DNA from 3 places in the Paenibacillus sp. MY03 genome. Region 2 is predicted to be linked to each of the others. Evidence: riboswitches for the same ligand, from Rfam matches in the RefSeq annotation. Region 2 holds a riboswitch; each other region holds the start of a gene.
What was found. A riboswitch is a leader RNA that binds a small molecule or an ion and turns the genes downstream of it on or off. The one in region 2 is predicted to bind cyclic di-GMP.

Region 1 (2,268 bases), on a different contig from region 2:
CTTTCGGTTTAAATGGTTATTGGCTAACCTGCACCCTTAAACTAGCACGGCATCGCCCGCTATTGAAATCACCACTTTTTACGGCGCTACGCCATATCCTTTTTTGGAGCACACGCTTTTTTTGAGATGCTACACCCTTTTCGCGATTTGCCCCTTATTACGCTCCGAATCCGGCTTAAACGCAAAAAAAGAGACCCGCTTCGCGAGTCTCCTTCTTCTTATGAACCTATATATTAGTACTGTTTGGTTTTCGTATACTTGGTTGCGTCCTTTGCAAATACGGTCGCTTTGTTGCTTTGCTTAATGCCTGCGTCCACTGTCGTATCCACGATGACCCACTTGCCGTTCAGATAAACCTCGTTCCATGCGTGGTAGACGTCTACATAATCGGAATCGCCCATGACCAGCTTGGTCGGAATATCAAGGCTTCTCAGCATTGCCGCGTATGTCGAAGCGTATCCGTAGCAGATCGCCTTCTTCGAAGCAAGCGTCTTGTCGATGCTCGGCAGGTAGTCGGAAGTGACGGTGTCCGCCAGAACCTTGTCATACGCGATATTTGCGATGATGTAGTTGTATACGGCTTTCGCTTTTTCTTCGTCCGTCGTTTTGCCCTTGGCCAGCTCCTTCGCTTTCGCAATGGCTTGGCTAGTGCTTGTCCAGCTTACATTTTGAACGGAATTAAGGTACACGACCTTCTCATCCTTGAGGTTCAACTTAACCGCTTGTTGCTTAACCGCTTTATACGAGGTGCCCGAGATGTTCTCCAGAAGCATGATCTTGTAATCGCCATTGCCGAGCTGCAGCGGGAGAGTCTCCGTTACGCGGCCTGTAGCCAGACTATACGTATAGTTTTCTTTGCCCTTCGCGATCATGACTTTCATCTTGACCTTCGGCTTTACGTCATAGGTTACCTTGACAATGCCTTGCGCCAATGCCGACGTGTCCAGCCAAGCAGCACCTGCATCAGCGGCCGATACAGCTTGTACCGATGTAAACAGCACGAATACCGATACAACCATCATAATGAATTTACGCATAACAAAAAACTCCTTTCGGTGGCCAGGCTGCCATCTGTTTAGAAGGCCCTATAGCTTTGCGTCCCTGCCTTTCGACAGGTTTGCCATTATCGTGTGAAGCTTTAGAGGTAGTCTCGGAGCTGAAAACCGAACTTTTTGACACGCAATAAGGTGTTCAATAAAGACCTATTGCCGTGCGATAAAGTCCTATAAACAACAAAAAAAGCCCAATCATTCGGTAGCTGGCTGTCATCAATCCATGGATTGGAAGACCCTGTAGCTTTGCGTCCCTGGCTTTCGCCAAGTTTGCCGTTATCGTGTCTCGCTTTTATAGTTCCATGTTACCACAATTTGCTAGAGTTGCAACCCTTTTTTCTGACAAATGGACGCTTGGTTCGATGCTGGCCTTCAACGCTCGTCAAACCGATTGAACAACATTGTCGCCTGAGAGAACACAAGCTTCTCGCAAAACTAGAAATTAGTAGTTTTAGCCCATATGAATAAGCATATTTTCCTAGTAAATAGGTAAAAAGTTTGATATTATTAGGAGAGTATGTAAGCGAGGTGATGGATATGTCCGGATATATAATGTTCACCGAATTAACGACACCGCTCAAGCTAATCGGTATTAGAATTTTTCGCGACGAGAACGGCCATTACTGGTACAAAGTCAGGAAGAACAGCCGCAAGCGGATCTTTTCTAAATTCTGATCAATCCCAGTTCCCATACATGCCCTGTCAGACGCAGAATCGATCGGCTCCGCAGCAGTACCGAACGGTTACATAGTCCAGACACAGCAAGAGAGGCTCCCGGGCTGCAAGCCCGGGAGCCTCTTCTCTTTTGTATCCTATAACATGGATTCCGCAAGCTTGCGGCCTGCTTCTAGCTCTTCTTCGAACTTGGTTCGATATTCGGCAAGGATAGCCGTGCTATGCCCGCCCGCCGTCAGCGCCGCCGAGGTGTCGGCAATGATGGTCTCGAAGTTGCCCGTACAAGTCGCTACCGCCGCTTGAATATCTGACTTTAGCTTCTTTTTGCCCGCTTCGCTCGTATCCGTATAGCTCAGCACGATTCCCGTCAGCGTAGATTCGCAGCTCGAACGCAAAGCGTACAGTTTGGATTCCGCACCCGAAGTAATCTGTGCATACGTCTGGTTCGCCGGCGTTCCTCCGCCAGGCGCGCCCCCTCCGCCGCCGTTGCCCGCTCCGGGAGCGCCGCCGCCCGTGCCGGAATTGCCATCTCCGGGTTTTC
Region 2 (2,268 bases):
GCTCCGAAAGCCAGCAAGGCGCTCAAGATGCTGATGGAGCTGCCCATTCTGGAGCATTCCAGCGTGTAGCTCGTATGGTAGTCGCCGTAGCCGCGATGCCCTACATACGGAGTCTCGTCCGGCTCCAGATCGACCAGCTTCAAATCGGAGGCCTGTTTGACCAGAAACAAGCTGGTCGAGTATGGCGTCTGGCCAAGTTTCTGAAAGTCGAAGCAGAGCGAATCCGCCAAGCGCAAGTGCTGCATCCGCTCTCGGATCGCCGCAAGCGCGGCCAACGTCTCCTCTTCGAATTGCAGCGGGTTGCCCGCAAAGTCGTAGTCGTTAAAGAACGCGAAGAATCCGCCAAGCGCCGAATCCGCATGAATATGCGGCCTTCGCATGCCGTACTTTGCCGTCAGCGCCTCCGACGCGGCGGCAATCTCTTCGATGTTATCGATGCCCATGGCATCCGTCGTGGCCGTCGTCGCCACGATGTAGACCGGAACGCCGCCGCGAAGGATGACTTGCTCCATCTTCGCTTCGAGATCCCCCACGTCCATGGAACTGTCCTCGCGCGTGCGTACTTTAATAAGGTTGTTCGTGCCGAGTCCTGTCGCTTCCATCGACTTAAACAAGCTGTAGTGCGCCGCCTCGGAGCAAAAAGCAAACAAATTGTGAGGCACGCCTGCCTTCTTAATGGAAGCATCATGTTTGTTGACGGCGATGCGCAGCCCCGTAAAGATCGCTCCTTGACCGCCCCAAGTCGTATAACCGCCGCTCTCCGACGGATTGCAACCGATTAGATCCGACATCATTGCGACAACTCTAACCTCGGCCTCCGCGCCGGCAGGGCCGTATACATCCCACAGGTTATTGCCGTTTACCATAAACGCGGTTAACATGCCAAGGATGCCCGGCGTGCTCGCCATTGGCAAAATATTGGTCAAAAAATATTTGGTATGATACGGATGTCCATGCAGCAGCTTAAGCAGTTCGTCATTTACCTGGTCCAGCGGACGGCCGCCGTCCGGGATGCGGCTTGACGCCGTCAGCTCGCGATAGAAATGCTGCCCCCTCTCTTTTGTTCCTTTCAAATTAACGGCTTCGGGATCCTTTAACGCATCCACTCCTTCCACGATCTGCTTGACCAGCTCTATGAAATAATCTCTTTGCTGCAGGTTGCCGTCGTCGCTGGGAAATAAGGCACGAATATTCAAGTTCTCCATTCTCTCTACCTCTCTCCAATGTTTTTCTCTATGTTTTCTATAGGCAAAAAGAGGCATGCCTCTATGTGACCATAGGCATGCCTCCGTTAAAACTGTGCAACTGGCTGACATTTCCCCGTGAGAAGTAGTCCCTATAGCTTTGCGTCTCGCGCCTTTCGACGGATTTGCAGGTATATAGTTGTACAATGTGCCCAAATAATTTAGTAAACTTTGACAATGAATAGGAACATTCTACTACTAAACCGATCGGATATCAATAGTAGAAACTAGAGGATATTGTTAATTCCATTAAGAAATCATCAAATTGTCACATTCCTCCTGTTCGGTCAATGATTTCCCCAATATCCGAATCGTACATACTTGTCCCAGATAGATGCTGGCGGACTGCCGGCTGGAGCACGCAAGGAAGCTGGTCGGTTTGTGCGATTTTTCGTACACAGGAGGTCTTGGAAATCTATAAAGAGGTTCTATATCTGGGTAAGACGAAAGTGAATCCCATTCGCCACTATACTCTGCCAAGGGTAATATAGGATAGCAAAAAAACCTTTACCGTGTGCATTGGTTACCTTGCCATGCACGCGATAAAGGTTCTATTGATTTATGCAGCGACTATTAGTTCCACCCTACCGGACCGTCCCCCTGCTTCGCGAGGCGTTGGCCTGACGGCAGCGGCGCGGCGGGCTCGATATGCGGCAGCGTCTCGCCGGCCTCCGCCATGCGGCGGAGCAGCGCATCCCGCAGCCGGTCCGCCACGCCGCGGTGCGATTCTAACCCCGCCAGGTTGTTCAGCTCGTAGGGATCCGCGTATAAATCGTAGAGTTCCGTCTCCAGATAACGCCCCGCTCCCTCGTCGCGTTGCGGATGAGCCTGCGGAGCGGTGACTGCGTATTTCCAGCGATGCGTGCGGATGGCGCGCCCCACCTGGGATTCGCTGATCTGCACGAACACTTCGCTCGGCCAGTTCGCCACCCCTCCCCCTCTCAGCAGCGGCATGACCGAGCGGCCTTGCATATGCGCAGGCACGCCGAGGCCGCATGCGTCAAGCAGCGTCGGCGGCAAGTCG
Region 3 (2,268 bases), on a different contig from region 2:
CTTCTGTTGGATACGGAAGGTAATATTGATTTCCAAAAACAATATTAAACTCACCATAAATTTGATTATGCTCGTTTTCTAATTGAAGTAGATTTGCTGCCTTCAACTCTTCCTCATAATAGATCTTATAGATTATCTTCATAAAGTTCTCCAAATTTGATTTAGGGGATTTCCGATAACGTTTCGTATATTCACGACGTCCGACATAGTCGGATGTGTCCGGCTGATTCAGCTTCCCTGCCAAAATCTCCTGCCGGACCGAGGGTGAATACCCCGATGCGTGAATATGGTGTCTATTGAATTCTTTCATATTCATTTAATTAGTTATTGCACTTGTCATTATCAAATTTATAAATAAAATTATTATGTACAATAGCATGTACTTAAGCATTGTGTATTAGGAACCACTGGGCTTGTCCCCCCGTTCTCCACCTGACAGACAACTATCCCATGCTTCATCTTTTAGTTACTTTTGCCACATATCCCTCCTAACCACAGTGGGCATTTTTTCTATTTCAATCCCTCCTTATTCCTAGTTTTATTAATTTTCGTTATGATCCGGCAGGATGATTTTTTAGTCACCCTAAGCTTTAGAATTTTGTCGAACCAGATCGAAATTCATCACTATGCATCATTTTCCTTATTATCCATGTGTTTCTCGAGTCCAACCCGCCTCGCCTTAACTGCTGCTTCTTTGATTGATTTCGTGCCGAGCTTTCTACTAATATGACGAATGGGCGTCTTCATTGTATTAGGCGAAATACCCATCAACTGAATCAACTTGGACTGCGAGTAACCCCAAGCGATTAATTGCAGCACTTCTTTCTCAGTCGCAGTCAACTTACACCAAAATTCCTGGCGCTTCAACCGGATAAACTCCTCGCGGAGCACCCTCGATGCTTTGGGGTGTAGAGATGGACGATGTCGATATGCTTCGCGAATCGCCATGATAATGTCCTGAATATCGGCTTTGCTTATGAAGTTCACTGCCCCGACTGTAATTGCTTCGACGATCACTTCAGGGTCTGCGCTGGAAGCAACGGCAATGACGGGAACATCCCTTTCGGCGAGAATGTCTTTTGTTGCATCTAATCCATCGCGTCCAGACGACTGGAGTGTTGCATTCACCACTACTACGTCTACGTCTAGCTGTAAACTTGCTCGCACTGCCTCTTCTTTTGTAGCTGAAGTATTTATGAGATGAATATCTCTCTCTGTTTCGAGTAAATTAGCAAAACGGCAACACCATTCCAAATCTCGGTCCACTAACACAACATTTATATTCTCATTGCTGTTCTTGGAAATCATCGGACATTCTCGTTGTATATTTGCTTCCAATACCATATTACTCTCCTCTGTTTCCCAAATAAACAAATAAAAAAAACACGACCCATATAGGCCGTGCTTGGCAATTGGGTAACCCGCTGTCATCACATAAATAGTGAGAAGACCCGTGGCTTTGCGTCGCTGCTTTTCGACAGTTTTGCCATTATCCATATGTAATTGTCGGTCAAGAAAGGGTTCGTATAAGGAACATCTTCAACGAAATTCCACCACAGTAGCCGATCACATTCCCGGTTAGATCGATCCCGATTGCTTCATCAAACTCATAGTCAACTCCGCATCAGGCCCAGTACTGAAAACGAATTTTAAGTTTGTCGTCCCTCCTGACAGAATAGCCATACAAGTTTTGGCAATGACCACAGTGCTTCCGATAACCTGACGAGGAGTCGGCCGCGACGCAGTCAGGTTATCGGGGTTGTCTGTCTGAATCCAATTCCTCGAAATGCCTTGGACTAACCAAGTCACGACGAATGTCAGCGCGCCGCGTGACTCCGCTTCTTCAAAACTCTGACCGAGTAACCCGAAGGCTACGACACATCCACAAGCTGTTATTATTAGATTTCAGCTATTCATGGTTTGTAATACCAGACGAGTAGTCGTTCCGTAATTCATGTATGTTCCGTAATTCATGTATGTTTCCATTAAGATCGTAAAATCCAAATGACACTTCTTGAAATTTGGAAATTCTATTATCTTTTTTCGCCCTACCGGAGCATGTGATCTATCGTCAATACGATATCCATATTCAGAATACCTACGATCGCGATGCACGGGCTAACCGTTGTTCTCCCCTTCCTTTCCGATCGTCGGAAAATCCTTCGCGTGTTTTGCGGAATTCCCGTAGTAGCCATAAAGAAGTGCCTGAAGCAATCCGCCGATTCCAGTAAGCAGATACGCTACGTTGTTCGTTCGTCCCTCGAAAGG

Region 1: linked by a shared signal. The riboswitch ahead of B1748_RS30005 (transglutaminase-like domain-containing protein) and the one ahead of B1748_RS34225 (pyridoxal phosphate-dependent decarboxylase family protein) in region 2 are both predicted to bind cyclic di-GMP.
Region 3: linked by a shared signal. The riboswitch ahead of B1748_RS36440 (response regulator transcription factor) and the one ahead of B1748_RS34225 (pyridoxal phosphate-dependent decarboxylase family protein) in region 2 are both predicted to bind cyclic di-GMP.

The regions. Positions count from the first base shown of each region.
Region 1 is NZ_MXQD01000053.1:713-2,980, reverse strand. It holds gene B1748_RS30005 (transglutaminase-like domain-containing protein) at 234-1,037, opposite strand; cyclic di-GMP riboswitch class I at 1,052-1,132, opposite strand; cyclic di-GMP riboswitch class I at 1,251-1,337, opposite strand; gene B1748_RS30000 (stalk domain-containing protein) at 1,865-2,268, opposite strand, start outside.
Region 2 is NZ_MXQD01000074.1:26,231-28,498, forward strand. It holds gene B1748_RS34225 (pyridoxal phosphate-dependent decarboxylase family protein) at 1-1,205, opposite strand, end outside; cyclic di-GMP riboswitch class I at 1,298-1,384, opposite strand; gene B1748_RS34230 (sulfatase family protein) at 1,818-2,268, opposite strand, start outside.
Region 3 is NZ_MXQD01000018.1:3,571-5,838, forward strand. It holds gene B1748_RS17340 (hypothetical protein) at 1-142, opposite strand, end outside; gene B1748_RS36440 (response regulator transcription factor) at 625-1,344, opposite strand; cyclic di-GMP riboswitch class I at 1,413-1,498, opposite strand; gene B1748_RS17350 (glycoside hydrolase family 65 protein) at 2,119-2,268, opposite strand, start outside.